DNA from 4 places in the Peterkaempfera bronchialis genome. Region 2 is predicted to be linked to each of the others. Evidence: riboswitches for the same ligand, from Rfam matches in the RefSeq annotation. Region 2 holds a riboswitch; each other region holds the start of a gene.
What was found. A riboswitch is a leader RNA that binds a small molecule or an ion and turns the genes downstream of it on or off. The one in region 2 is predicted to bind cobalamin.

Region 1 (6,915 bases), 840 kb from region 2:
GCTGCGCCGCTCGACCGGCTACCGGCTCCCGGTGACCTCCGGCACCCCGCAGAGCGGTGACATCGTGCTGGAGGTGGCAGCGGGCGGCGCACCGGCCGGGCACGCCGACGAGGGGTACACCCTTGTCACCGGTGGCGAGACCGCGACGGTGCGTGCCGACCGCCCGGCCGGCCTCTTCCACGGCGTCCAGACGCTGCGTCAGCTGCTGCCCGCCTGGGTGGAGAGCCGGAGACCGGTGGACGGGCCGTGGACCGCGCAGGCGGCGGTGGTCTCCGACTACCCGCGCTTCGGCTACCGAGGGGTGATGCTCGATGTGGCCCGCAGCTTTCTGACGGTCGACGAGGTCAAGCACTATCTGGACGGGATCGCCCAGTTCAAGGTCAACACCCTGCATCTGCACCTCACCGACGACCAGGCGTGGCGCCTCGCCGTGGACACCCCGGCGGAGAACCCCTCCGGCCTCGACTACACCGCACTGACCTCGGTCGGGTCCAAGGGTGGGGCCGACGTCCGGAGCACCGACGGCAAGCCGCTGGGCACCGAGCCGGGCCGCCGGGGCTTCTACACCCAGGACGACTACCGGGACATCGTCTCCTACGCCGGATCGCGCTTCATCACGGTCGTCCCGGAGATCGACGGGCCCAGCCACACCAACGCCGCCCTGGCGTCGATCCCGCAGCTCAACCCCGACGGCGTCGCCAAGCCGATGAACGACACCGGCGAGGTCGGCTACTCCACCCTGGACACCCGCTCGCCGACCACCTATGAGTTCCTGCGGACGGTCCTCACCCAGCTCGCCGCCCTCACCCCCGGCCGCTATCTGCACATCGGCGGCGACGAGGCCCATGTCACCAGCCATGACGACTACCTCGACTACCTCCGCCGGACCCTGCCGATCGTGGGCGGCCTGGGCAAGACCGCCATCGGCTGGAACGAGTACGCCGCAGCGGACCTCCCGGCCGGCTCCCTCATCCAGTACTGGAAGGGCCCGATGGCACCGGTGCTCACCCAGGTGGCCCGGGGCGCCAAGGTCATCATGTCCCCGGCGGCCATCACCTACCTGGACCAGAAGTACACCGCCGACACCCCCATCGGGCTCTCCTGGGCATGCAGCGGCGGCTGCGACTACGACCACTCCTACGACTGGAACCCGGTCCGGGACGGCCTCCGGGAGGCGGATGTGGCCGGCGTGGAGGCGGCGCTCTGGTCCGAGACGGTGCGCGGCATCGACCAGGCCGACTGGCTCGGTTATCCGCGTCTGGTGTCGGTCGCCGAGGTCGGCTGGACCCCGCAGGACCGGCGGGACGTCCGGGACTTCACGGCTCGGCTGGCACCGCTCGGTACCCGGCTGACCCTGCAAGGCGTCGACTTCCGGCCCTCCCCCGGGGTGCGGTGGACCACCGACGTCAGGGCCGGGGACTCGGCGCTCCCCGGGCCGGGCGCCCTCTCCGGCGGGATCGCCTGGTTCACCGCCCCGGGCGCCGCCCAGGACCGGGTCGCGGCCTTGATCGACTTCGGTGACGGCTCCGCCCCCGTGGCCGGAGCCGTCACCCAGGAATGGCCGGCCGGCGCCCTGTCGGCCGGCGGCGTCTTCACCGTCACCGCCCCCGGCCACCGGTACACCCGCCCGGGGACGTTCAGCGGCAGGGTGACCGTCACCACCCCGCTCGGCCGGCGGTCGGCCCCGTTCACCGTCACCGTCGGCCCGCCGCGCTGACGGAGGCGCGGGCACAGCGAACGGGGAGGGCCCGGGGGACCGGGCCCTCCCCTTGGTCGGTGCGACCGGGAAGCGCTGACGGATCAGCGACAGACCCGGGTCGCAGCGCGCCAGCTTCTGGTCCAGTGGGCGGCGTGGCGGTGGCCCTTGCTGTCGCGGTACGCCTTGTGCCAGGTCCTCGACCAGTGGCCGGGGCGTGCCACACACGTGCGGTGGTGTGGCGAGGTACGGGTGCTCACGGTGGGGGACGCCGGTGCCGCCGACGCCGCAGTCGCCGAGGTGAACGCGATCCCGCCCGCCAGCACGCTGGAGGCGGCACCGACGGCGAGAAGCCGGACAAGCCTGTTGGTGCGCATCATGTGACCTTCTTTCCTGCTCGTGGGACGAGCACGAACCCCGGCTTATCACCCCATATGTCCGCCCGGTCACCCGACTGTGGCGACCGAGTGAACGCCACGCCCGGCACTACGGCGAACGGGTGGTGCCGCACCCCGCCGGGCAGCGGCCGCCCCCGCTGCGGCCCGCCCAGGGCCCCCGAGTTGCCGATTCATCCCGCTCTGTGACGATGGCGGAGGTGTGCGTCACCGTGCCCGCCCCGCACCGTCGTGGACAGGAGACCCCCATGGCCGAGCCGCCGCCGCCTCCGCAGGGCCCCGTCCTGGAGCCCGCCGCCAGGGAGTTGGCGGATGCCACCGCCCCGCACCCGCGCAGCTACGAGGTGGAGCCCGAGCAGGGCCGCGACCTCCTCGCCGACCTCCAGCGGGGCGCCGACGTGGCCAAGCCCCAGGCCGACGAGCAGTGGGTGACCGTCCAGGGCGGGCCCACCGGCTCGGTACGCACCCGGATCGTCCGGCCCCCGGGCACCTCCGGGCAGCTGCCGGTGGTGCTCTACCTCCATGGCGCGGGCTGGGTCTTCGGCGACGAGACCACCCATGACCGGCTGGTGCGCGAACTGGCCGTCGGCGCCGAGGCGGCGGTCGTCTTCCCGCTCTACGACCGCGCGCCGGAGGCCAGATACCCCACCCAGATCGAGCAGAACTGGGCGGTGGGGCAGTGGATCGTCGCCGAGGGGGCCGGGCACGGTCTCGACGCCTCCCGCCTCGCGGTGTGCGGTGACTCGGTCGGCGGCAATATGTCCGCCGTCTTCGCGCTGATGGCCAAGGAGCGCGGCGGCGTCCCGCTGCGGGCGCAGGTGCTGCTGTACCCGGTCACCGACGCCGACTTCGGGACCTCCTCGTACCGGCAGTTCGCCGACGGCTACGTCCTCACCCGGGACGGGATGATGTGGTTCTGGAACCAGTACACGGACGACCCGGCGCAGCGTGCCGAGGTCTATGCCTCACCGCTGCGGGCCTCCCTTGACCAGCTGAGCGGACTGCCCCCGGCGCTGGTGATCACCGGCGAGGCCGATGTGCTCCGGGACGAGGGCGAGGCGTACGCCGCCAGGCTCCGCGAGGCCGGGGTCGAGGTCACCGCCGTCCGGGTGCTGGGCATGGTGCACGACTTCCTGATGCTCGACAGTCTGCGCGACTCCCGGGCGGCCGGCGTCGCCCGGCGACTCACCGTGGACGCCCTGCGGCGGGCCCTGCACGGCTGACGGCCCTGCGCGGCTGACGGCGCTGCATAGCTGACGGCGCAGCACTGCTGACGGCGCAGCACCGCGTGCACCCGCCGGGCGTCCCCGGCGGGTGCACGCGGTACCGGTCCTACGGCGCCGCCCTCGCCGCGTCACTGCGCGGCGGCGGCCGTCCCCGAGGGCACCGCCCGGGTCGCGGCCCGGGACGCCTTGGGCTCCAGTGCCCGCTGGGCGAGTTCGCCGAAGAGCAGGCCGAACGCGGTCCACAGGGTGAGCTGGATGGCGAGCGCCGCGATGCGGAACTGCCACAGCAGGGTGGCCGAGAAGTCCGCCGGCACCTCGTTGACGGCCGGCAGCAGGGCGTACGCCAGGCCGACGACCACCGCGAACGCGGCGCCGGCCGCGACGGTGGCGTACCAGTTGCCCCACCGGGGCGCCAGGTAGCGGCCGAGGAGCACGGCGGCGACCGCCAGCAGCACGCTGAGCAGCATCATCAGGAAGTACAGCGCGGTCCGCTTGCCGATGGTGTCGGGTTCGCCGACGGACGGCGGGTTGGCCGGGTACTTCAGGAACGGCACCAGGTAGACGGCGACCAGCGCCGCGAACGACAGCAGCGCCGCAGTCGCCCGGGGGCTGAAGCGGCCGACCCTGCCCAGGGCGAAGCAGAAGGCCAGGGCGGCGATGCCGCCCATGGCGACGCCGAAGATCAGGACGCCGGTGGCCAGCCCGGCGGTCGACTGGAGCGTGCGGCTGACGAGTTCGACCTCATGCTCGTGCTCGTGCGCGTGGGACTCCTCGAAGGCGATGGCGGCGTCGACCCGGGACTCCCCGAGCAGGTACGCCGCGACAAAGGCGAGCACGCCGGCCGCGAGGCCGGCCAGCATGCCGCGGATGAGCAGGGTTCTGGCGAGGGCGGAGTTCATGTGCTCGGCTCCGGTCAGTGGCAGGGGAAGCCGAGGAGATGGCGGCCGTCGTGCACCCACTCGTGCACGGTCTCGCCGGAGATCAGGGAGGTGGCGCCCTGCTCGGCGCCGACGAAGTAGAGCAGCACCAGCATCAGGACGCCGAAGAACACGGCCCACGGCAGGATCGCTCGCACCGGAATCGGGGCGATGCCGGGCTGGGCGGGGGAAACGGCAGGGGGAACAACGGACTCTGCCATGGCAGCCTCCTCTGGGAACACGCGTCCCACTCGTTGGAGCACGACGACGGTGCCGGGTCTGACTCACCGGAGGCCGCCGCCCTCCCCGGGGTGGAGGAGAGCGGTGCCTGCTCGGCATACAGTGGCGCGACCGTGCCGGCCTCTCACCGGACTTCCGTCACACCGTCGTCACATCGACGCGACGGTACCGCGAACCGGCAGACCGGCCAAGAGCGCGCGGACGGGCGCCCGCACCTCGCCCCGTCCCGGACCGCATGGCCGAATCGGCCTGGCGGCAGGCGAGTTGGAGGGTTTGGTGCACCTGTGGGCGAGTGGGAGGGCAGTCCGATGACCGTCAGGGTGATCTTCATCTCAGCGGCGGGCAGCGCCGCGCTGCGGGAGGCGCGGTTCGACGACGGCGGCCCGCTGGACGCGGCCGGGCTGCGCCGGGCGCGGACGGCGGCCGGCACCCTGCCCCCGGCCCGCCGGAGCTACGCCTCCCCGACGGCGCGCTGCCGGGAGACCGCCGAGGCCCTGGGGTTGGCGGCCGAACCCGTGCCCGCGCTGGGCGGCTGCGCGATGGGCCGCTGGCGGGGGCGCCGCCTGGACGAGGTGATGGCCGCCGAGCCGGAGGCGGTCGCCGGGTGGCTCTCGGACCCCTCCTGCGCACCGCACGGCGGCGAGTCCCTGCTGGAGCTGCACACCAGGGTCGCCGGCTGGCTGGACGCGCTGCCCGGCTCAGGGCTGGCGGGCTCTGGGCAGGCGGACTCCGGGCAGGCGGGCTCCGGGCGGGTGGTGGTCGTCGCCGAGCCCGATGTGGTGCGCGCCGCGCTGGTCCATGCCCTCGGGGCGCCGCCGCAGGTCTTCTGGCGGCTGGACGTACCCCCGCTCACCGCCACCGAACTCAGCGGGCGCGACGGCCGGTGGAACCTGCGCTGCGGCACCCCGCTCGGCAGCTGAACCAGCCCCCTCCGCCGACGGACATCTGCACGGCTGTGCAGCCTTGCAGGCGCTCCGTCGCGGCCCATAGGGTGGGCCCGCCGTGGTGCTCGGGAAGCCGGTGCGATACCGGAGCGGCCCTCGCCACTGTGATCGGGAAGTCCGTACTCCACCGTCCCCCGCCCGCCGGGGGAGGAGGCCACGGGAGGCCGTGAGGCGTCCGGGAAGGCCGGTGCACGGACGTCGGACCCGTCAGCCAGGAGACCGGCCACGGCACCGTACGACGTCCATCCACGAGGTGCTGGAGAGACCGCCGCAGATGAGCCTGCCTGCCTGTGCCGCCCGTCCCGCCTGTGCCGCCCCTGCCGCAGGGCCCGCGCCCGAGCGCGCGTCGAACGGAGCCGAGCGGTGAGCAGGCGCCCCGAACCGCCCCGGATCACCTTCGGCGGGAAGCCGGCCGTGGTCCTCAGCCCCGAGGACTACCAGTCCCTGGCCGCCGCACGACGGCAGGTGGGCGGCCAGGCCACCCGGATCAAGGTCCTCAGGCGCGAGCTGGCCGACGCCGTCGCCCTGCTGGCCGAGGCCGAGGCGCAGTTGGCGGACCACCACCGCCACCCGGCCGACGCACCGGCCGACGGACCGGCCGATGCGGCGGCCCCGTGCGCCGGCTGCGGGCTGCTGGAGTCGGTCCGGGAGTGGATGCGGGCGCCGCAGCGCAGCGGCGCCCCCGGCCACTCGGCCGCCGAGCCCGGCGCCGGCTGAACGGGTCAGGCGGCGTACTGCTTGAGCCGGGACTCGAAGTCGCGCAGGGCGCGCTGCGCCCAGCGGTAGCTGCACACGTCGTTCCAGCTGATCGGGTAGGCGTGCCCGGCCCGTACGGTGGGGAGCGCGGTCAGGGCCAGCCCGCCGGCGCCGGCCAGCAGCCCGCGCCGGGTGAGCTGGTTCACGATCTCGGCGAAGCGGGCCTCCAACTCGGGGCCGGCGGGGATGCGGGGGGCGGTGGTGTGCACGGGGGTGGTGCCTTTCTCGGCGGCTTGGGGGCTCGGCGGCTCGGGTTGGGGCGGGGTCAGGCGGTCTGCGCGGCTTCCTGCCGGATGTGGTGGCGGCCGATCGGCAGCACCAGCGGGGTCCGGGAGACCTCGTCGGTGACGATCCGGCAGTCCATGCCGAAGATCTCGCGGACGGTGGCCTCGGTGACCACCTCGGACGGGGTGCCCTCTGCGGCGACCCTGCCGTCCTTCATGGCGATGAGGTGGTCTCCGTAGCGGCAGGCCAGGTTGAGGTCGTGCAGGACCGCGACCACGGTGGTGCCGCGCTGCCGGTTGAGGTCGGTCAGCAGGTCCAGCACCTCCACCTGGTGCGGCAGGTCCAGATAGGTGGTGGGTTCGTCCAGCAGCAGCAGGTCGGTGTGCTGGGCGAGGGCGACGGCGATCCAGACCCGCTGCCGCTGGCCGCCGGAGAGTTCGTCCACCGAGCGCTCGGCCAGTTCCAGGGTGTCGGTGGCGGCCAGTGCCCCCGCGACGGCGTCGTCATCCTGCTCGG
Region 2 (6,915 bases):
CGCACCACGCCACGGTCGCTGCTCACAGCGCTGCTCGCTGCCCTGGCCCTTGTGACGGCCGTCTGCACCACCGCTTCGACTTCGGCGAGCGCTGCGGTCTCGGCGTCGTACACCGGGAACGCCACCTACTTCGACGCCCTGGGCTCGCCGTACGGCGGCTGCGGCGTCCCGCAGGCGAACCTGGACTCGCAGAACTTCGTGGCCCTGAACGTCTTCAACACCCCCGGTTCCAGCTCGTACAACACCCGGCCGGTCCCGGCGCAGGACGCCGCCAAGATGGGCGCCTTCGCCAACGGCCTGAACTGCGGGCGCTGGGTGCAGGTGACCATCGGCGACTACTGCACCGGCATCAACGACGGGGACATCAACCAGCCGTTCTGCCGCAACGGCTCCTGGACCCAGGACAAGTACAACGGCGCCACCCTGAACATGCTGGTCGCCGACAGCTGCGCGGACCCCAACGGCTGGTGCCGCAACGACCCCAACCACCTGGACCTGGCCAAGGACTCGCTGAACCGGTTCGCCAAGGACGGCACGCCGGTCGGGGACATGTACCCCAACCACTGGGGAAACCGGCACATCACCTGGTCGTATGTGCCGGCGCCCGGCTACACCGGTGACATCTCCATCGGGTTCATGGCGAACGCCAAGCCCTACTGGCCCGCCATCGCCATCACCCACCTCGCCAACGGCATCCACGGCGTGGAGTACTTCGACGGCAGCGCCTGGCAGCCGGCGCAGCGTCAGACCGACATGGGCCAGGCGTTTGTCATCGCGCCGACCGCCACGAACGGCACCAGCTACCGCATCCGCGTCCGGGACGCGGACGACGCCCTCGTCCAGGGCGGCCGCACCTACAGCTTCACCATGCCGAGCTCCTGCTCCAACGGCTGCTCAAGCCCGTTCACCGGGGTCTCGTACACGACGGACGGCGGCACCGGTGGCACAACGGCCGGCACGACCAGCGGCACAACGGCCGGCACGACCAGCGGCGGGACCGGCGGGGACACCACCCCGCCGACCGCGCCCGGGCAGCCCTCGGTGACCGGTACCACCAGCACCACCGTCTCGCTGACCTGGGGCGCCGCCACCGACAATGTGGGCGTCACCGGCTACAACGTCTACCGCGACGGCCTGCTGGTGGCCTCGCCGGTCGGCACCAGCTACACCGACACCGGGCTGACCCCCTCCACCGCGTACTCCTACAGCATCAAGGCCCGCGACGCGGCGGGCAATCTCTCGGCTGCCTCCGGCACCGTCACCGCCACCACCTCGGCCACCAGCGGCGGGGGAGGCCAGAACAGCGGCTGCGCCGCTTCCTGGCACCTGGACAGCCAGTGGAACGCGGGCTTCGGCGCCACGGTGACCGTCTCCAACACCGGTACCGCCGCCACCCGCAGCTGGAAGGTCACCTGGACCTGGCCGGGCGGGCAGACCGCCACCGACCACTGGAACGCCGACCTCACCCAGACCGGCACCGGGGTCACCGCCACCAGCCTCGGCTACAACGGCTCGCTGGCCCCCAAGGGCACCACCACCTTCGGCTTCAACGCCACCGGCACCGCGCCCACCACCGCCCCCGCCCTCTCCTGCACCGCCACCTGATCCCACCCCGCTCCCTCGGTTCCCTCGGTCCGGCCGGGCTGCCCCGCAGCCCGGCCGGACCCGGCCGTGCACCAGGAGGCCGGGTCGTGCCACTGTCGTCCGGCCGGGCGGAGCGGAAAAATGCCCCCATGGACGACGAGACGGCACCAAGCCGCGCAGACCAGCTCCGCCTGTACCTGGAATCGCTGCGGATCCGGATGGACCCCGACCAGTTCCGGGTGCTGGGCCGCATGATCACGGGCCCGCTGAAGCTGATCGAGTCCGGGGCGGACACCGTCGACGCGGACATCCCCGACGAGGACGAGCGGTTCCTCACCCGGGAGGTGCGGGACGAGTTCCTGGTCGTCATGGGCATCCTGGCCACCGGCCGGATGGACCAGCAGGTCGTGGACCTGGGCAGCGGCATCACCACCGTGGTGAGCGCCGAGGTCGCCGAGGACCCGGTCAGGCTCCAGGAGCTGCGGGACTGGGCCGCCGCCCGCCGCCGCCAGCAGGAGGAGACCGACGCGGTGCTGCGCGGGATCGAGCAGGCCTCGCAGGACGACACCGTGGAGTGACCGCCCAGGCGAGGGCGGCAGCGATCCGGCCGGAGCGGAGCCGCAGGGGCCCGCCCCGGCCGGAGCCGGGTCAGAGCTGGGTCACGAGCCGGGTCAGGAAGCCGTGGCCGGCAGGCCGTCCCGGACCTCGCGGGCCGCCGCGACCAGGTTCTCCAGCGAGGCCCGGACCTCGGGCCAGCCGCGCGTCTTCAGACCGCAGTCGGGGTTGACCCAGAGCCGTTCGGCGGGAATGGCCTCAAGTCCCTTGCGCAGCAGGGCCGCCGCCTCGTCCGCGCCGGGGACACGCGGGGAGTGGATGTCGTAGACGCCCGGGCCGACCTCGCGGGGGTAGCCGGCGGTGGCGAGTTCATCGGCGACCCGCATATGGGAGCGGGCCGCCTCCAGGCTGATCACATCGGCGTCCAGGTCGTCGATGGCCTGGAGGATGTCACCGAACTCCGCGTAGCACATATGGGTGTGGACCTGGGTGTCCGGGCGGACCCCGCTGGTGGTGAGGCGGAACGCCTCGGTCGCCCAGGCCAGGTACCCGGCCCGGTCGGCACCGCGCAGCGGCAGCGTCTCGCGCAGGGCGGGCTCGTCCACCTGGATCACCGATGTACCGGCCGCCTCCAGGTCGTTCACCTCGTCGCGCAGCGCGAGCGCGACCTGCCGGGCGGTCTCGCCGAGCGGCTGGTCGTCGCGGACGAAGGACCAGGCGAGCATGGTGACCGGACCGGTGAGCATGCCCTTGACCGGGCGGTCGGTGAGCGACTGGGCGTAGGTCGTCCAGCGGACCGTCATCGGCTCGGGGCGGGAGATGTCCCCGGCCAGGATCGGCGGCCGGACATAGCGGGTGCCGTACGACTGGACCCAGCCGTGCTGGGTGGCGAGGTAGCCCGTCAACTGCTCGGCGAAGTACTGCACCATGTCGTTGCGCTCGGGCTCGCCGTGCACCAGGACGTCGATACCGGCCTTCTCCTGGAAGGCGAGGACGTCGCGGATCTCCGCCTTGATGCGCTCCTCGTACGCCGAGGCGTCGATCCGCCCGGTGCGCAGCTCGGCGCGGGCGGTGCGCAGGTCGGCCGTCTGCGGGAAGGAGCCGATGGTCGTGGTCGGCAGCAGCGGCAGCCCGAGGCGGGCGTGCTGCGCGGCGGCCCGCTCCGGGTACGGGTGCGAGCGGCGGGCGTCCTGGTCGGTGACGGCCGCGCTGCGGGCGCGGACCGCCGGGTCGTGGGTGAGTACGGAACCGGCTCGGGAGGCCAGGTCGGCGCGGTTGGCGGCGAGTTCGGCGGCGATGAGGTCGGTGCCCTGGGCGAGCCCTCGGGCCAGGGTGACGATCTCGGCGGTCTTCTGGCGGGCGAAGGCCAGCCAGCGGGCGATCTGCGGGTCGATGTCACGCTCGGCCGAGGCGTCCAGCGGGACGTGCAGCAGGGAGCAGGAGGACGCCACATCGACCCGGTCGGCGAGTCCCAGGAGCGTGCCCAGGGTGGCCAGGGACTTCTCGAAGTCGTTGATCCAGACATTGCGGCCGTTGACGACTCCGGCGAGCAGGCGCTTGCCGGGCAGCCCGCCGACGGCCGCGAGGTCGCCGAGGTTGGCGGCGGCGGCGCCGGTGAAGTCCAGGGCCAGCCCCTCGACGGGGGCCTTGGCCAGGACCGGAAGGGCCTCGCCCAGCCGGTCGAAGTAGGAGGCGACCAGCAGCTTCGGCCGGTCGGTGAGACCGCCCAGCTCACGGTAGGCGCGGGCGGCGGCGTTCAGCTCGGCCGGGGTGCGGTCCTGCACCAGGGCCGGTTCGTCCAGCTGCACCCACTCGGCACCGGCGGAACGCAGGTCGGCGAGCGCCTCGGCGTACACCGGCAGCAGCCGGTCCAGCAGGGCCAGCGGCTCGAAGTCCGCCGCGACGCCGGGGGCGGGCTTCGCCAGCAGGAGGTAGGTGACCGGGCCGATCAGCACCGGGCGCGCGGTGAGGCCGAGCGCCAGCGCCTCCGTGAGCTCGGCGACCTGCTTGGCGGTGTCGGCGCTGAACGCGGTGTCGGGGCCCAGCTCCGGGACCAGGTAGTGGTAGTTGGTGTCGAACCACTTGGTCATCTCCAGCGGCGCCACATCCTGGGTGCCGCGCGCCATCGCGAAGTAGCCGTCCAGGGCGTCCGCCTCGACGGCGGCGCGGTGCCGGGCGGGGATCGCGCCGACCATCACGCTGGTGTCCAGGACGTGGTCATAGAGCGAGAAGTCGCCGGTCGGCACCTCGTGGATGCCGGCGTCGGCGAGCAGCCGCCAGTTGGCGCGGCGCAGTTCGGCGGCCGTGTCCCGGAGGGCGCCGGCGGTGACGCGGCCCTGCCAGTACCCCTCGATGGCCTTCTTCAGTTCCCGGTTCCGGCCCGGGCGTGGGTAGCCGTACACGGTTCCCCGTGCTGCCGCGGCTGCGGACGTGCTGGTCACAAGACTCTCCTTCGCGAGCATGTCTCCGACGACCCCGGGACGGGTCGTAGGCGCGAAGGGTGGCAAGACCGGGCGGACCGCGACGATCTGCCGTCGCATGTCTCCGCCTGATATGTACGCCGACCCGCCCACGAGGTCACCGGGATCTCCGCGCGCGTCGGTTGCGCACGGGCAGTGGCAGGTCTTCGGACTCGTGGGCACGTCTGCCGGGGCAGACACCTACTGGCCGTCGCTTCCCAGGCCCGTACCGGGCCCAGTGCATATGACGGCGGTCGTTCCCGCTCACCGCTGCGGGGCAGTCCCGGATTCCCACCGGGTTCCCTCTTGCGACGCGTCTGCCTGGCGGGCAGGGCGAACCAGCTGCGCCGGTCAGCCTAGGCGCTGGGGCGGGTCCGGGACAGCACCGTTCACATGTCGGATGGTGAGATGAGACACGGGCGGACCTGCGGCAGGGGGGCTCTGGACTTACTAGGACGCCCAACTATATGTTCATGGACAAGGCCCGCGGTGCAGGGAAGCCGGTGCGAATCCGGCGCGGTCCCGCCACTGTGACCGGGGAGTGCGTCGCTGAGACACGCCACTGACGTGCAGGACGTCGGGAAGGCAGACGGGGCGCGTTGATCCGGGAGTCAGGATACATGGTCGCCTGGATGATCGACCGCTACGGCGACCAGGCCCAGCGCGCCCGCTGGCTGCCCGCCCTCTGGCATCGTCATGACCCGCACCGGCGGAGAGGGGGCGGACGGCGTCTCCGCGTCTGTCGTCGACCGCGACGATCCGCAGGCAGCCCAGCTCTGCGCCGTGGCCAAGCGGTTCGCCACCGACACCGGCTACTCCGTGGCCGACCGCGCCCGGCAACTGCACGGCGGCTACGGCTATCTGACCGACTATGGCATCGAGAAGATCGTCCGTGACCTTCGGGTCCACCGCATCCTGGAAGGAACCAACGAGATCATGAGCCTGATCGTGGCCCGTGGACTGACCGGGGCCGCCCGATGACCGACGACGACTCCGTCCTGGTGCGCACCGAGGGCCGCGCGGCCTACCTCACCCTCAACCGGCCCCGGGCCCTCAACGCGCTCAACCACGCCATGGTGCTCCGCCTCGGGGCGGCCCTCACCGCAGCGGAGCGTGACCCCGCCGTGCAGACCGTGGTGATCAGCGGCGCGGGGGAGCGCGGCCTCTGCGCGGGCGGCGACATCCGCTCCATTTACCAGGACGTACGCTCCGGCGGCGGCGCGGCCTCGGCGGCGTTCTGGCGCGACGAGTACCGGCTCAATGCCCGCATCGCCCACTACCCCAAGCCCTATGTCGCCCTGATGGACGGCATCGTGATGGGCGGCGGCGTCGGCGTCTCGGCCCACGGCAGCGTACGGATCGTCACCGAGCGGTCCAGAGTCGCCATGCCCGAGACCGGCATCGGCTTCGTACCGGACGTCGGCGGCACCCATCTGCTCTCCCTCGCCCCTGGAGAGCTGGGCACCCACCTGGCGCTCACCGGGACGCCGGTGGGCGCCGGGGACGCCCTGCTGTGCGGGCTCGCCGACCACTTCGTCCCGGCGGGCCGGCTGCCCGGACTGCTCGCCGACCTCGCCGATGCCCCTGTGCCGGAGGTGCTGCCCCGGTACGTCGGCGAGGCACCGGCGGGCGAGCTGGCCGCCCACCGGGAGTGGATCGACCACTGCTACGCGGCCGACAGCGTCGAGGAGATCCTGGACCGGCTGCTCGGCAGCGGCGCAGCGGCCGCGAAGGAAGCCGCAGCGACCATCCTCACCCGATCCCCCACCTCGCTCAAGGTCACCCTGGCGGCGCTGCGCCGCGCCCGGCACCTCGGCCCGCTGGAGCGGGTCCTGGAGCAGGAGTACCGCATCTCCTGCGCCACCCTGTCCGCACCGGACCTGGTGGAGGGCATCCGCGCCCAGGTGATCGACAAGGACCGCGACCCGCACTGGTCCCCGGCCACCCTCGCCGAGGTCACCGAGTCGGACGTGGCCCGCTTCTTCGCCCCGCTCGGCGCGCAGGAGCTCTCCTTCGCCGCCGACCCCGCCGACCCCGCCGACCCTGCCGACCCCGTGCAGGAGGTGCCCTGGTGAGCGCCGTCATCGGCTTCATCGGACTCGGCCATATGGGCGGCCCGATGGCCGCCAACCTCGTCAAGGCCGGCCACCGGGTGCGCGGCTGCGACCTGTGGCCGAGTCCCTGGCGGGGCGGCTGCCGACTCCGGCGTCGAGCCCGCCTCCTCCCGCCTCGCGAGCCGCGAGCCGCGGGGCGGGAGGAGCATCGAATCAGACATAAGGCGCAGACCGGGATGCTTACCCCCGCGATACGAGGGAAT
Region 3 (6,915 bases), 1.5 Mb from region 2:
TGATCGCGTCGGCCAGCCCGCGCTCCCGCAGCCAGGCCAGGTCGGCCACGGTGGCCCGGGTGCCGGGCAGCACCACCAGGTCGGCGTCGGCGACCTCCTCGGGCCGGGAGGCCCAGCGCACCAGTACGCCCGGTTCCTGCGCCAGGGCGTCCAGGTCGGTGAAGTTGGAGAGCCGGGGCAGCCGCACCACCGCGACCCGCAGCACCTCGGCGCCGTACGGGGCGGCAGTGCCCGCGCCGCCCCGGTCCACGGCGGTGTCCAGGTCGAGCGAGTCCTCGGCGTCCAGCCAGAGCCCGGAGAGCATCGGCAGCACCCCGAGGACCTGGCGTGACGTCAGCTTCTCCAGCATCTCCAGCCCCGGCTGGAGCAGCCGGGCGTCGCCGCGGAACTTGTTGACCAGCCAGCCCGCCACATGCCGCTGGTCCTCGGCGGAGAGCAGCGCCAGCGTCCCGTACATCGAGGCGAAGACCCCGCCCCGGTCGATGTCGCCGACCACCACCACGGGCAGCCCGGCGGCGGTGGCCAGGCCCATGTTGGCGATGTCGCGGTCCCGCAGATTGATCTCGGTGGGGGAGCCGGCGCCCTCGCAGACCACCACATCGAAGCGGCGCCGCAGGTCGGCCAGGCACTCCAGGGACCGCTCCAGCAGCACCGGCTTGCGCTCCCGGTAGTCCAGCGCGCCCACCTCGGCCACCGGGCGGCCCAGCAGCACCACCTGGCTGCGGCCGTCGCCGCCCGGCTTGAGCAGCACCGGGTTCATCGCCGCCTCCGGCTCCACCCGGGCGGCGGCGGCCTGCATCGCCTGGGCGCGGCCGATCTCGGCGCCGTCGGCGGTGACCATGGAGTTGAGCGACATGTTCTGCGCCTTGAACGGCGCCACCTTCACGCCCTGCCGGGCCAGCCAGCGGCAGATCCCCGCCGTGACCACGCTCTTGCCCGCGTCCGAGGTCGTCCCCGCGACCAGCAGCGCCCCGCTCACGCCCCCGCCCCCTTCCGGGTGCCCGTGCTCCGCAGTGTCCCCGTACTCCGCAGTCGGCCGACCGCCCACCGGGCGGCCACCGTCGTCCCCAGCGCCAGCAGGCCGACCCGGCGGGAGAGCCGGCAGGCCCGCTCGATGTCCCCGACCGCCACCGGCCGCAGCTCGGCGCCCAGCACCGGGCGGTGCTCCACCCGGCTGCCGTACGCCAGCGTCCCGCCCAGCCGCACGCCCAGCGCACCCGCGAAGGCGGACTCGGCCTGCCCGGCGTTGGGGCTGGGGTGCGCCGAGCCGTCGCGCCGCCACACCCGCCAGGCCCGGCCCGGCTCGGGCGCGGCGGCGACGGTCAGCAGCGCGGTCAGCCGGGCGCCGGGCCAGCCCGCCGCGTCGTCCAGCCGGGCGGAGGCCCAGCCGAAGCGCAGCTGGCGCGGGGAGCGGTGGCCCACCATGGCGTCCAGGGTGTTCACCGCGCGGAAGGCCAGCAGACCGGGCGTGCCCGCGAGCGCGCCCCAGGTGAGGGCGTTGACCACGGCATCGGCGGTGTTCTCGGCGACCGACTCCACCACCGCCCGGGCCAGCCCGTCGCGGTCCAGATGGCGCGGGTCACGCCCGCACAGGTGCGGCAGCCGGGCCCGCGCGGCGTCCAGGTCATCGGCCTGGAGGGCGGCGGCGACGGTGCGGGCCTCCCGGGTCAGCGAGGTGCCGCCGAGTACGGTCCAGACAGCCCCGGCGGCCAGCAGCGCCCGCGCGGACGCCGAACGGCCCACCGTGCGCTCGGCCGCCACCGCCCCGGCGGCGACCCCGCCCACGCAGAGCGCGGTGAAGGCGGCCCCGGCTCCCCGGTGGTCACGCCAGAGCCGCCGCTCCAGCGCGGCGGCGGCCGAACCGAAGGCGGCGACCGGATGACCCCGGCGGGGGTCGGCGAGCAGGGCGTCCACGGCATACCCGGCGACGGCACCCACCGCGAAGGCGGTGTGCGTGCGCACGCCGGTCAGCCGCTGCGACGAGCGGTCGTGGACCCCGAAGGTCGGCCTGCGAACCGGGCAGCCTGCATGGCGTGCGTGTCCTCACTCAGGGTCCGCGCCCTGGATCGACGAGCGGAGGCGAGAGTCTCCTGGCTCCCGGATCGGCACACCCCCGGGCCTTCCAGCGGCCGTGCTTCCGGCTGCCGTGACCATCGGTCGAGGGTGCTCCCCGGTGACAGTGGCGGGACCGCGCCGGATTCGCACCGGCTTCCTCTCCATGCCTCCGTATTGGCGCAAAGATCCCACCACGCCCCAGGTCGCAGCGTCAATACAGCCCTGGGAGCGATGCGTCACAGGACGCTCGCAGGGTGCTCGGGGGGCGCTCAGGCGGCCGACCGTGCCCGGTGCCGGGCCCGGCCGCGCGCCGCCGTGACCCGGGCGAGCCGGCGCACCGCGAGATCCTGCGGCTGCTCCACCGGCTCCACTTCCACTGCCTCCGCCACCACTGCCTCCGCCACCTCGCCCGCCTGCGGGCCGAACACCCGGTCCTCCAGCCAGGACATGCCCAGGATGAGCAGCAGCAGCACGGGCGGGACCAGCAGGCCGACGAGCATGATCATGGAAACCGCCTGGGCTCGGGCACGGACGCGGCGGCTGGTCCTGCGCCGCCATGGGGCATCGGCCGTCCGGATGGGGAATACGCGCCTCAGCAGCACGGCCTTCTCTGCGGCTTGCCGCCCTCGCCCGGTCCAAACCCGCCCCACCCCGGGTGCCGTCGACTTGCCGCACCACCACGACGACCTACACCGCGGCCACGACCTCGGCCGCGGACACCGGCTATGCGCCCGCGTACCTGCTCGCATCGACGGTCACCCCCAGCGGGGCACGGCAGTCGTACACCTACAACCACAACGGCGATGTGGCGCGGATCGTCGACCCCAACGGCGGCACCGTCACCTTCAGCTATGACAACCTCGGCCGGCTGCTGACCAAACGACGCAGACCACCAGCTACGGCTACGACATCTACGGGAACATGATCCGGGAGGTCGACCCGGCCGGTGGGGAGACCGACTACACCTTCGACCTCGACGGCCGCCAGCTGACCACCACCCAGCCGAAGTACACCTACGACGCCGCCGGGAACATGGTCCGCCAGGTCACCAACAACGGTGCGACCACCACCACCTACACGGTGGACGCCGCCTCGCGGACCACTGCCACCACGCTGGACCCGGCCAACCTGGCCCGGACCACCAAGGTCTCCTACGACCCGGACGACCACGTGGTGATGAGCGTCCACACCGGAGCCTCGGGCACGCCGGAGACCACCACCGCCACCTATGACGCGCTGGGCAACCCCGGCTCCACCACCGTCCACGACGGCTCCACCGCCCCGGTGGGCCGCTGGAAGCTCGGCGAGACCGGCGGCGCCGAAGCGGCCGACTCCTCCGGCTCCCACCGCACCGCGACCGTGAACGGCGGCGTGACCTGGTCCACCGACCACGGCGGCAGCGCCGCGTTCAACGGGACCGACGCCGCGATCAGCACGGACGGCCCGGTGGTCGACACCACCGGAAGCTTCACCGTGTCGGCGTGGGTGAAGGTGAACGGGACCGCACACAACTACACCGCCGTAGCGCAGGACGCCTCCTGGCACTCGGGCTTCTACCTCGGCTATGCGTCGAGCCAGAACAGCTACGGCACCGGAAAGGCCACCCGCAGCCTCGGGTACGACGCCCTGCACCGGCTGACCAGCGACGTACTGACCAACCCCGGCGGGTCGACCGAGGCGTCCATCAGCTACGGCTACGACCTCAACGACAACGAGACCTCGAAGACCACCACCGGCGTCGTCGGCGCCGCCGCCCACACCTACACCTACGACTGGGCCGACCGGCTCACCTCCTGGAACAACGGCACCGCCACCACCGGCTACAGCTACGACGCCTCCGGCAACCGCACCCGCGTCGGCTGCGACACCTACACCTATGACGCCCGCAACGAGCTGACCTCGGACGGGCACAACAGCTACGCCTACACCCCGCGCGGCACCCTGCGCACCACCACCAGTGAACTCGGCAGCGCCACCACGACCGCAGCCGACGCCTTCAACCGCGTGATCAGCCAGGGCGGCCAGAGCTACGCCTACGACGGTCTGGACCGGGTGGTCACCGCAGGCACCGGACTCGACCAGCAGACGTTCTCCTACACCGGCGTCGGCAACGACCTCGCCTCCGACGGCGGGGCCAGCTACGGCCGCGACCCCGAGGGCGGGCTGGTCGGGGTGCGGACCGGAGGCGTCGCGGTACTGGCGATGACCGATCTGCATGACGACGTGGTCGCGCAGTTCACCGACTCCGGCGCCGCACTGACCGGCTCGACCACCTACGACCCGTTCGGCAAGGTCACCGCGACCAGCGGAATGCTCGGCCACCTGGGATACCAGTCCGAGTGGACCGACCCGGACACCAACCAGGTCGACATGGCCGCCCGCTGGTACAACCCCAGCATCGGCCAGTTCACCAGCCGCGACACCGTCGGCCTCAACCCGGTCCCCGCCTCCGTCCATGCCGACCGGTTCGCCTACGCCGACGACAACCCGCTCACCGGCACCGACCCGACCGGCCACTGGAGCCTGATGGGCTCCCTCAAGTCGGCGGCCCATACGGTCACCCACGCAGCCAGCTCGGCCTACCACGCCACCGTCAGCTATGCGACCAGCTATGCCACCGCGACCTACTACGACGCGGTCAACTTCGCCCGGCAGGAGTACCACGCTGCCAAGCAGGTGGCCAAGAAGGTCGTCAAGAAGGCCGTCCACACCGCCAAGCACGTCGCGAAGAAGGCCGTCCGCAGGATCAATGACGCGCGGGTCTATGTCGTCCACCATGTGCAGCACGTCTACCACCGCGCACGACAGGTCGCGCATCACGCCGTCGCCCGTGTCAAACACATAGCCCACGCCGCCGTTCGCACCGTCAAACACGGCGCCAAGGCCGTCGCCCGCACGGTGAAGAAGGCCGGCAAGGCGGTCGTGAAGTTCGCCAAGAAGCACCCGGTGCTGGCGAGCACCGTGGTGGGCCTGGCGACCTACGCCGCATGTGCCGCAGCCACCGGGGGAGCCGGAGTCGTCGCCTGCGGAGCGGTCGCCGGCGCGGCCAGCAGCGCGATCTCCTACGCCCTCGCCCCGGGCAAGCACACGCTAGGCGGGCTCGCCACCGCGGCAGTCGAAGGCGCGGCCATCGGCCTGGCCGGCGGCGCGGTGGGCGGCGCGGTGGACGGCGCGATCAGCGCCGGCGTACAGACGGCGGTCAAGAGCGCGCTCGGCCAGGGGGTGGTCAGCAGCGTCGTCAGCGGAGCGGTCCGCGGCGCCGTGGGCGGCGCCGCCGGTGGCGCCGCAGCCAATGCGACCGACTACTCGCTCAACTGCGCCGGGGGCGCGGAGTGCAGCGCGGGAGGCGCGGTCAAGGCCATCGCCTCCGGTGCCGCGACCGGAGCGGCCATGGGAGGCGTCCTCGGCGCCGCCGGTGGGCTCGGCAAGCGCGCAGGCTGCGGGGGTCCCCACAGCTTCAGCGCCGCCACCCCCGTCCTGCTCGCCGCCGGCCACACCAAGCCGATCAGCCAGATCCAGGTCGGCGACCTCATCCTCAACGCCGCACCGGGCAACAAGAAGAACGAAACCCACCACGTCGACGCCGTGATCGTCACCAAGACCGACCACGACTTCGTCGACGTCACCATCGCCACCGAGTCCGGCCCCAAGACCATCCAGACCACCCGGCACCACCAGTTCTACGACGCCACCACCGACACCTGGACCCAGGCCGCCGACCTCAAGCCCCACCACAAACTCCAGAACGCCTCCTCCACCACCACCGAGATCCTCAACGTCCACTCCTACACCGCCACCCGCACCACCTACGACCTCACCATCGACGGCCTCCACACGTACTATGTCCTGGCTGGTTCGACACCGATCTTGGTGCACAATACGGACGGCCCGTCTAATTTGTGCACGATTTCCGGCCATGGCCATGTTCAGTCCCGAGTGGATGATCTGACGGATTCGGCTGGAGCGGGTGCTGGGTTCAGGACAATGGGCGGACTTCATGCCGATGTCCCTGGAGTGAATGGCGGGCTCGACTTCTACGCCGTTGGTGCACGGGCTGATATGACGCCAGCACAATTTGGAGAGCTTCCCGACCTTGGACATACGGAATTTGGATTCCGCGTTCCGCAGCCAGCTAAGTTGGTGACACGGGATAACCTCTGGCATGCCGAAGTGAAGCTATTCAATGAGGTGGCGGGAGGGTTGCAATTGCAGCCAAGATTCATGGTGGTCAGCCGACCAATCTGTCCTGCCTGTGAGGACTTCCTCACTCGGAGAGGTGCTACCTTGACATCTGCCACCACAGCGGAGTGGTAGTACGCGAGCCGTGAGTCACCTGGAAGGAGGCTTCGATGCCTGAGTCATCACTCGGCACTGTGCTGGACGGTGCGGATTCTAGAGCGCTGAGCTGCGTTGCAGCGTTGAGAATCGGTGGTGGGCTATACATCCTTGCTGACGCTGACGGGAGAGGGGACCTCTACTATCAGGCGGATGCTGGTGTGCGCGCTGGACTGAGGTCGTGCGAAGGTCGACACCTGAACGCTGATGTGGTCCGTATCGCTAAGAAGGCATGCCAGCGGCTGACTGCTACATTCTCCGGCGTCGAGCAGACGCGCCAGTTTGCTCTTTCTGGATTCAATCTCTTGGCGGATGTTCTTGCCTTGTTGGATGCTGAAATCGGCGAACCGTCAGAGGCTCATGTGGCCATTTTCCAGAAGGCGGTTGAGACGGCTTCGGCTTGGCCCGAAGCAGTTCTTATTGATGGCCGTACCAGCCTTCGAGAATTCGAGCTTTCCTGTCAACGGGAATCGGTAGATCTCCTGCGGGAGAGAGGGCTTCCTGGCCTCCGAAATGCCCTCGGAG
Region 4 (6,915 bases), 1.5 Mb from region 2:
CCTCCAGTCCCTGCGCCGCTCCGGCTCGGACTCTGGATTCGGGCGGCAGGGCGGCGAATTCGGCGGGGGATTCGGCGGCGAATTCGGCGGCGGCGGCGGGATGACGGCCGTCCCGCTCTCCGCCGACAAGCCGGAGGAGCTGCCCTGGCTCATCAAGGTCGACCAGTACATCGCGGGCCGGGCGTACCAGGGGCACCAGCAGATCTCGGTGCGTCCCGGGTCCAATGCGTCCATACCGCTCAACGAAGCCGTCTCGCTGGCCTCGGTGAAGACCTCCGGGCAGGCGGCGGAGCGTTCTGCGCTCTCCTCCTTCACCGTCAACAACCGCCCGGCGGTGGCCCGGCTGATCGTGGAGAACCCCTCCCGCGACTTCGCGGAGACCGCCGTCGGCACGGACGGCGTGCTCTACAAGGCCCTGAGCACCGGCCGGTTCTCCTACCAGGGTGACGACCCGACCGCGTACAAGGACGACTTCAAGCAGCTCACCAAGAAGGGAAGCCAGGATCTCCAGCCCGTCATCGACCTGATGAAGTGGGTCGACACCTCGTCGGACAAGGAGTTCGCCGAGGGGTTGGGCAAGCGGGTCGACGTCGAGTCCTTCGCCCGCTATGTCGCCACGCAGAATCTGCTGCTGAACTCCGACGACATGAGCGGCCCCGGCAAGAACTACTACCTCTGGTACGACCTGGGCAGCAGGAAGTTCACCGTGCTGGGGTGGGACTACAACCTCACCTTCAACGGGAGCAGCGACGCCGGACCGGACGACACGATCGGCCTGGGCGGCGGCCGACCACCTGGCGGCACCGGTGGCTTTCCCCAGGGACTCCCCGAAGGACTACCGGAAGGCCTCCCCGAGGGCTTCCCTGAAGGCGGCGGGCCTGAAGGCGGCGGGCCACCCGGCGGGGGCATGATGTCCGGCCACACCCTCAAGGAGCGCTTCCTGGAGCTGTCCGCGTTCGACGACGTCTACCACGACGCCTACCGCGAGCTGTACCAGCAGTTCTACGGCTCCGGCAGCGCACTCAAGGCCCTGGATACGGCTGTGGACCAGGCCGTGGCGGCGGGCGCCGAGAGGTCCGGGATCGCCACCGCCGCCGAGAAGCTGCGGTCCACAATCACCGCCCGGACCAAGAGCCTCGCCGCCGACCCGGTCGTCCGGGGCACGGCCGGCGGCTGACCCACCGCTGCCCGCCGCCCCGCCGCCCCACCGCCCGCCCGCCGGGCTCGGTCAGCGGCGGGCGGCGGTGGAGGGTGCGGCCGTGGCGGCGTGGACCTCCTCCTTGCGGGAGGGATGCCGGTGCGGGGGCGGTACCGCCCGGATGCCCCGGGCGGTGTGGACCGGACCTGCCGTGTTCTTGGTCAGCCACTCCAGGGCGGTGGGCAGCATCGCCGCCCAGACGGCGGTGTTGTGCCCGCCGTGGGCGACGGTGAGCGTGGTGCCGTGGGCGGGGCGGGACAGCTCGGCCAGCAGCGAGCGGGCGTCGGCCACCGTGCGGCCGTCCTGGAGGCTGCCGGCCAGCAGCAGCGCGATATCCGGCTGCGCGGCCATCCGGCGCAGCCGCAGCACGGGGCTGTTGGCGGCACGCAGCGCCGGGTTGTGCACGACGAACGGGGAGTCGGGGGTGTTGTAGCCGGAGAGGCTGACGGCGGAGTGGAAGACGGAGGGGTGCTTGACGATGAGGTTGACGGCGCAGTATCCGCCGGCGGAGTAGCCCATGACCGCCCAGTGGCGGGCGTCGGGGGCGGCCCGCAGGCTGTGTTTGATCAGCCAGGGCACGTCCTTGGCCAGCCAGGTGTCGGCCTGGGGGCCGTTGGGGATGTTGGTGCAGCCGGTGTCCTTGATGCCGGTGTAGTTCATGGTGACCGCGACCAGGATGAACGGGTGGGTCTGCTGCGAGGCGATCAGCCCGCTCAGCTTGCGGTCGACGTCCAAGGCACCGAACCAGGTGCGCGGCGAGCCGGGCTGGCCGGGCAGCAGCTCGATCACCGGGAACGCCTTGTCCTGGTAGGCCGCCTCGTGGTACTGCGGCGGCAGCCAGACGTACAACTCGCCGCGCAGCCGGGAGCTCGGCCCGACCGCCGTCGAGATGAGCACATCGCGCTTGTACGGGTCGAACGACAGCGCCGAGCGGGTGCCCTTGGGCTGGAGCCCGCCGAGGGCGGCCGCGCCCACCTTGGGGGTGGCGCCGTCCGGGCCGAGGGCGACCTGGTTCCCGTTGTTGCCGAGCAGGTCGTCCCAGCTCTCGTAGAAGGCGTAGGTGTTGTTCAGCCAGACGAGGGCGACCAGCACGGCCACGGCCTGGTTGAGCAGCAGCAGGCCGAGTCTCCCACCGTGGCGGACGGCTTTCGGGCCGGGTATCCGGTTCCACAGGGCCAGCACCAGCACGGTGAGCACCACCAGCACGGCCACGATGAGCGCGAAGAACGCGCCGCTCGTCAAGTCCATCCCCTCAAGCCTTCCGTCTGCGGCTCTGCCTGCCCGGTCCGTCGTACCGGTCTCGTGCCGCACCTGAGGAGGAGACGCGTGGAACCGCAATCAGGTTCCTATCGGGGTGGATCAGACACCCGAAAGGACCACAAGGTTCCCTCGTACGGGGCATCCGCGCGGGGTGCGGGGCCGCCGATCGGGCGGCCTGGGCCAGTCGGCGGCAGTCGGCGGCGGTCGGCGGCAAAGGGGTTTGCTCCGGCGGGCATCGGCGCAGGTGCGGTGCGGTGCACGCCACACGGGGTCCGGTTGACTGCCCGCCGGGCGCGTGATGGGATTTCCGGGCCATACACGGCGGCATTGACGAGGAAGTCCGGTGCGAATCCGGCGCGGTCCCGCCACTGTCACCGGGGAGCGCCCCCGACCCTCGCAGGCCGTCTGCGGGAGCCGGCCACGGCCGCGAAACATGCGGTTGGAAGGCCCGGGGGCGTGCCGATCCGGGAGCCAGGAGACTCTGGCCGCCGTCACGTCGACCGGGGCGAGGACCCCGAGTGAGGACTTCGCCATGCGCGCTCCGCATGCTGCCGCGCCGCGGCCCGCCGACCCCGGCCGCAGAGGCCGCAGAAGCCAGGGTGACCGCAGAAGCCCCGGCCACCGCCCCGGCCCGTCCGCGTGGGCCGCGTGAGCCGCCGCCTGGTAGGGGTCGGCATGGGCCCCGGCGACCCCGAGCTGGTCACGGTCAAGGGCGTCCGGGTGCTGCGCGAGGCACACCAGGTGGTGGTGCCCGTCATGGACAGCGGCGAGACCGGCCGCGCCGAGGCGACCGTGCTGCACCACACGGGCGCGGAGAAGGTCGTCCGGGTGGTGTTCGCCCTCAATGAGCGCGAGGACCGGGCCCGCCGCGAGGCGGCCTGGGACGCGGCCGGGGAGCAGGTCGTGGCGCTGCTGCGCGAGGCGGGCGAGGACGGCATCGTCGCCTTCGCCACCATCGGCGACCCCAATGTCTACTCCACCTTCACCTACCTCGCCCAGACGGTCCGCCGGGTGATGCCCGGCACGGTCGTGGAGACCGTCCCCGGCATCACCGCGATGCAGGACCTGGCGGCGCGCTCCGGCACGGTGCTGGCCGAGGGTGTCGAACCGCTCACCCTGGTGCCGGTGACCGCCGGTTCCGCCGTGCTGCGGCAGGCCCTGGAGGGGCCCGGCACGGTGGTGGCGTACAAGTTCGGCCGGATCGCCGCCGAGGTCGCCGCCGCGCTGCGGGAGACCGGCCGGACCGACGGCGCCGTCTGGGGCTCCGCACTGGGCCTGCCGGAGGAGTCCATCCGCCCGGCCGCCGAACTCGACGGCACCCCGCAGCCGTATCTGTCCACCCTGATCTGCCCCGCCCGGCGGGACTCCCGAGGGGGAAAGCTGTGACCGGTACGACCAGCGGCAAGGTCACCTTTGTCGGGGCCGGTCCCGGCGCCGCCGACCTGCTCACCTTCCGGGCCGCCCGGGCGATAGCCGAGGCCGATGTGGTGGTCTGGGCGGCCAGCCTGGTGCAGGAGGAGGTGCTGGCGCACGCCCGCGAGGGGGCCAGGGTGCTGGACTCCTCGCTGGTCCCCATGGAGGACGTGCTGGCCGTGTACGAGCAGGCGGCGCGGGACGGCCTCAGGGTGGCCCGCATCCACTCCGGCGACCCGTCGCTGTGGGGCGCCGTCCAGGAGCAGTTGGAGCGGTGCCGGGCACTGGGCCTGGAGACCGAGATCGTGCCCGGGGTGTCGTCCTTCTCCGCGGTGGCGGCCATCGTCCAGCGGGAGCTGACCGTCCCCGAGGTCGCCCAGTCGGTGATCCTCACCCGGCTCGGCGGCGGCAAGACGCCGATGCCGCCCGGCGAGGAGGTCCGCGAGTTCGCCCGCCACGGCACCACCATGGCGGTCTTCCTGTCGGCGGCGCGCAGCGGCCAGCTGGCCGCCGAACTGCTGGCGGGCGGCTACGCCGAGGAGACCCCGGTGGTCGTCGCCCACCAGGCGACCTGGCCGGAGGAGCTGGTACTGCACTGCACGGTGGGCACCCTGGAGGCCACCGTCAAAGCGCACCGGCTCTGGAAGCACACGCTCTTCCTGGTGGGCCCGGCGCTGGGCGCCGAGGGCACCCGCTCGCACCTGTACCACCCCGGGCACTTCCATACCTTCCGCAAGGCCGACCGGCGGGCGCGGCGCACGCTGCGCACCGACGGGGCCAGTGCCGCGCCGCTGCCCGCCGACGGCTGAGCCGCGCCCGCCCACCCCCACCGCCGTACCGAACCCCGACCCCCGGCCGCACCCCCGAGAGGAGGGCCGCCCCCGCATGGCCACACAGCACCACCATGACCGCCGTCCGGACCCGATCACCGTCCTCGGGCGGGGGCGCCACCCCCTGCCGCCCGGGGACGCCGACCTGCTCTCGACCGCCACGCTGGTGGTCGGCGCCCGCCGCCATCTGGAGTCCGCGCCGGTAGCGGCGGCGGCCCGCCGGATCGTCCTGGGGCCGCTGGCCCCCGCGCTGGACGCCATCGCCGAGGAAGCGGCCCGGGACGGCGGCCGGACCGTGGTGCTGGCCTCCGGCGACCCGGGCTTCTTCGGGATCGTCCGGGCGCTGGCGGAGCGGTTCGGGGCGGACCGGCTGGAGGTCCGCCCCGACACCTCGTCGGTGGCGGAGGCGTTCGCCCGGCTGGGGCTGCCCTGGGATGACGCCGTGGTGGTCAGCGCGCACGGCCGGGCACCGCAGGCCGCCTTCAACGTCTGCCGGGCGCACCGCAAGACCGCCGTACTCACCGCGCCCGGCGCCGGCCCGGCCGAACTCGCCGCCGAACTGCTCCGCACCCCGGACCTCGAACGCCGCCTGGTCGTCGCCTCCGACCTGGGCGGTCCCGGCGAGCGGGTCGAGGAGGTCGACCCGGCCGAGGCCGCCGCCCGCCGCTGGCCGGCCGTCAACCTGGTCCTCTGCCTGGGGCCGTCCGACCGGCCCGGCCCGATGCGGACGCTGGCGGGGGCGGGGGGCGCACCGGCCGGTTGGGCGCTGCCGGAGACCGCGTTCGAGCACCGCGACTCCATGGTGACCAAGGCCGAGGTCCGCGCCCTGGTGCTGGCCCGGCTGGGGCCCCGGCTGGGCGAACTGGTCTGGGACGTCGGCGCGGGCAGCGGCTCGGTGGCCGTGGAGTGCGCCCGGTTCGGGGCGGCCGTGATCGCCGTGGAGCAGGCCGCCGACGGCGCCGCCCGCGTCCGGGCCAACGCCCGTGCGCACGGGGTGGACGTCTCGGTGGTGCACGGCCGCGCGCCGCAGGCCCTGGCCCCGCTGCCCGACCCCGACGCGGTCTTCGTCGGCGGCGGCGGCAGCGACCTGCCCGCCGTGGTCACCGCCTGCGCCGCCCGCGCCCGGCGTACCGTCGTCGTCACCCTGGCCGCGCTGGACCGGGTGCCCGCCGTACGGGAAGCGCTGCACGCCGCCGGGATGGCGAGCGACGGCGTACTGCTCCAGTCCTCCCGGCTCGCCCCGCTGCCCGGCGGGGTGAGCCGCCTCGCGGCGGTCAACCCGGTCTTTGTGCTGTGGGGCCACCGCCCGGCCCGGGACGGGGAGGCGCAGCCATGACCTGCCGCCGCACACGCACCGCCACCGGCCGGCTCCGCGTTCAGGCCCCGTCAGCGGCCGACAGCGCACGGACATCCCGCCCACGGGTGCCCACACCGCACATCCCAACCCCGGCCGCCGGCGCCCGCGCCCCACACCCCGCCCGCCAACGCACAACGCCAGCGCACCCGGACCAGCCCCACCCCCACACCCCCGCACACCCACCCCGGCCCAGGCCACTGCCACCCCGCACCCGCACCCACACCCGCACCCAGGCCGGACCGGAGCACCCCGCCCACCGACCGCACATCCCAACCCCGGCCGCCGGCACCCACGCGCCACACCCCGCCCGCCAACGCACAACGCCAGCGCACCCGGACCAGCCCCACCACCACACCCCCGCACACCCACCCCGGCCCAGGCCACTGCCACCCCGCACCCGCACCCAGGCCGGACCCGAGCACCCCGCCCACCGACCGCCCCCGCCCCCGAGACAGCAGCCACCGGGGCACCGCCCCCACCCGAGGAGGACCCAGCCGTGATCGGCCTGATCGCCGCCACCGCCGCCGGCCGCCGTGCCGCAGCCGAGCTCGCCGCCGCCTGGCCCGGCCGCACCGCCGTGTACGACGGCCCGGTGGCGGAGGCGGTGCGCCGGGCGTTCGCCGAGTGCGGGCAACTGGTGTGCTTCCTCGCCACCGGCGCCACCGTGCGCCTGGTCGCCCCGCTGCTCGTGGACAAGGCCGCCGACCCCGGCGTGGTCTGCGTGGACGAGGGACGCCGCTTCGCGGTCGCCCTGCTGGGCGGGCACGGCGGCGGCGCCAATGCGCTGGCCGCCGACGTCGCCGAGGTACTGGGCGCGCAGCCGGTGGTCACCACCGCCACCGACGCGACCGGCATCC

Region 1: another riboswitch for cobalamin. It lies ahead of C7M71_RS25965 (hypothetical protein); the one in region 2 lies ahead of metE (5-methyltetrahydropteroyltriglutamate--homocysteine S-methyltransferase).
Region 3: another riboswitch for cobalamin. It lies ahead of C7M71_RS23935 (cobalamin biosynthesis protein); the one in region 2 lies ahead of metE (5-methyltetrahydropteroyltriglutamate--homocysteine S-methyltransferase).
Region 4: another riboswitch for cobalamin. It lies ahead of cobI (precorrin-2 C(20)-methyltransferase); the one in region 2 lies ahead of metE (5-methyltetrahydropteroyltriglutamate--homocysteine S-methyltransferase).

The regions. Positions count from the first base shown of each region.
Region 1 covers NZ_CP031264.1:6,045,960-6,052,874, forward strand. The annotation lists gene C7M71_RS25935 (family 20 glycosylhydrolase) at 1-1,717, shown strand, start outside; gene C7M71_RS25945 (alpha/beta hydrolase) at 2,340-3,314, shown strand; gene C7M71_RS25950 (CbtA family protein) at 3,446-4,216, opposite strand; gene C7M71_RS25955 (CbtB domain-containing protein) at 4,231-4,455, opposite strand; gene C7M71_RS25960 (histidine phosphatase family protein) at 4,783-5,394, shown strand; cobalamin riboswitch at 5,461-5,660, shown strand; gene C7M71_RS25965 (hypothetical protein) at 5,782-6,135, shown strand; gene C7M71_RS25970 (hypothetical protein) at 6,141-6,383, opposite strand; gene C7M71_RS25975 (ABC transporter ATP-binding protein) at 6,440-6,915, opposite strand, start outside.
Region 2 covers NZ_CP031264.1:6,888,869-6,895,783, forward strand. The annotation lists gene C7M71_RS29440 (cellulose binding domain-containing protein) at 1-1,605, shown strand, start outside; gene C7M71_RS29445 (hypothetical protein) at 1,734-2,162, shown strand; gene metE (5-methyltetrahydropteroyltriglutamate--homocysteine S-methyltransferase) at 2,256-4,580, opposite strand; cobalamin riboswitch at 4,740-4,957, opposite strand; cobalamin riboswitch at 5,094-5,218, shown strand; partial or broken gene C7M71_RS29455 (acyl-CoA dehydrogenase family protein) at 5,346-5,579, shown strand; gene C7M71_RS29460 (enoyl-CoA hydratase/isomerase family protein) at 5,576-6,673, shown strand; partial or broken gene C7M71_RS33310 (NAD(P)-binding domain-containing protein) at 6,670-6,756, shown strand.
Region 3 covers NZ_CP031264.1:5,416,679-5,423,593, forward strand. The annotation lists gene C7M71_RS23930 (cobyric acid synthase) at 1-979, opposite strand, end outside; gene C7M71_RS23935 (cobalamin biosynthesis protein) at 976-1,962, opposite strand; cobalamin riboswitch at 2,062-2,241, opposite strand; gene C7M71_RS23940 (hypothetical protein) at 2,325-2,561, opposite strand; gene C7M71_RS23945 (RHS repeat domain-containing protein) at 2,711-2,980, shown strand; gene C7M71_RS23950 (RHS repeat-associated core domain-containing protein) at 2,977-6,369, shown strand; gene C7M71_RS30800 (hypothetical protein) at 6,405-6,915, shown strand, end outside.
Region 4 covers NZ_CP031264.1:5,398,339-5,405,253, reverse strand. The annotation lists gene C7M71_RS23890 (CotH kinase family protein) at 1-1,177, shown strand, start outside; gene C7M71_RS23885 (alpha/beta hydrolase) at 1,229-2,446, opposite strand; cobalamin riboswitch at 2,792-2,939, shown strand; gene cobI (precorrin-2 C(20)-methyltransferase) at 3,107-3,844, shown strand; gene cobM (precorrin-4 C(11)-methyltransferase) at 3,841-4,680, shown strand; gene cbiE (precorrin-6y C5,15-methyltransferase (decarboxylating) subunit CbiE) at 4,757-6,037, shown strand; gene cobJ (precorrin-3B C(17)-methyltransferase) at 6,555-6,915, shown strand, end outside.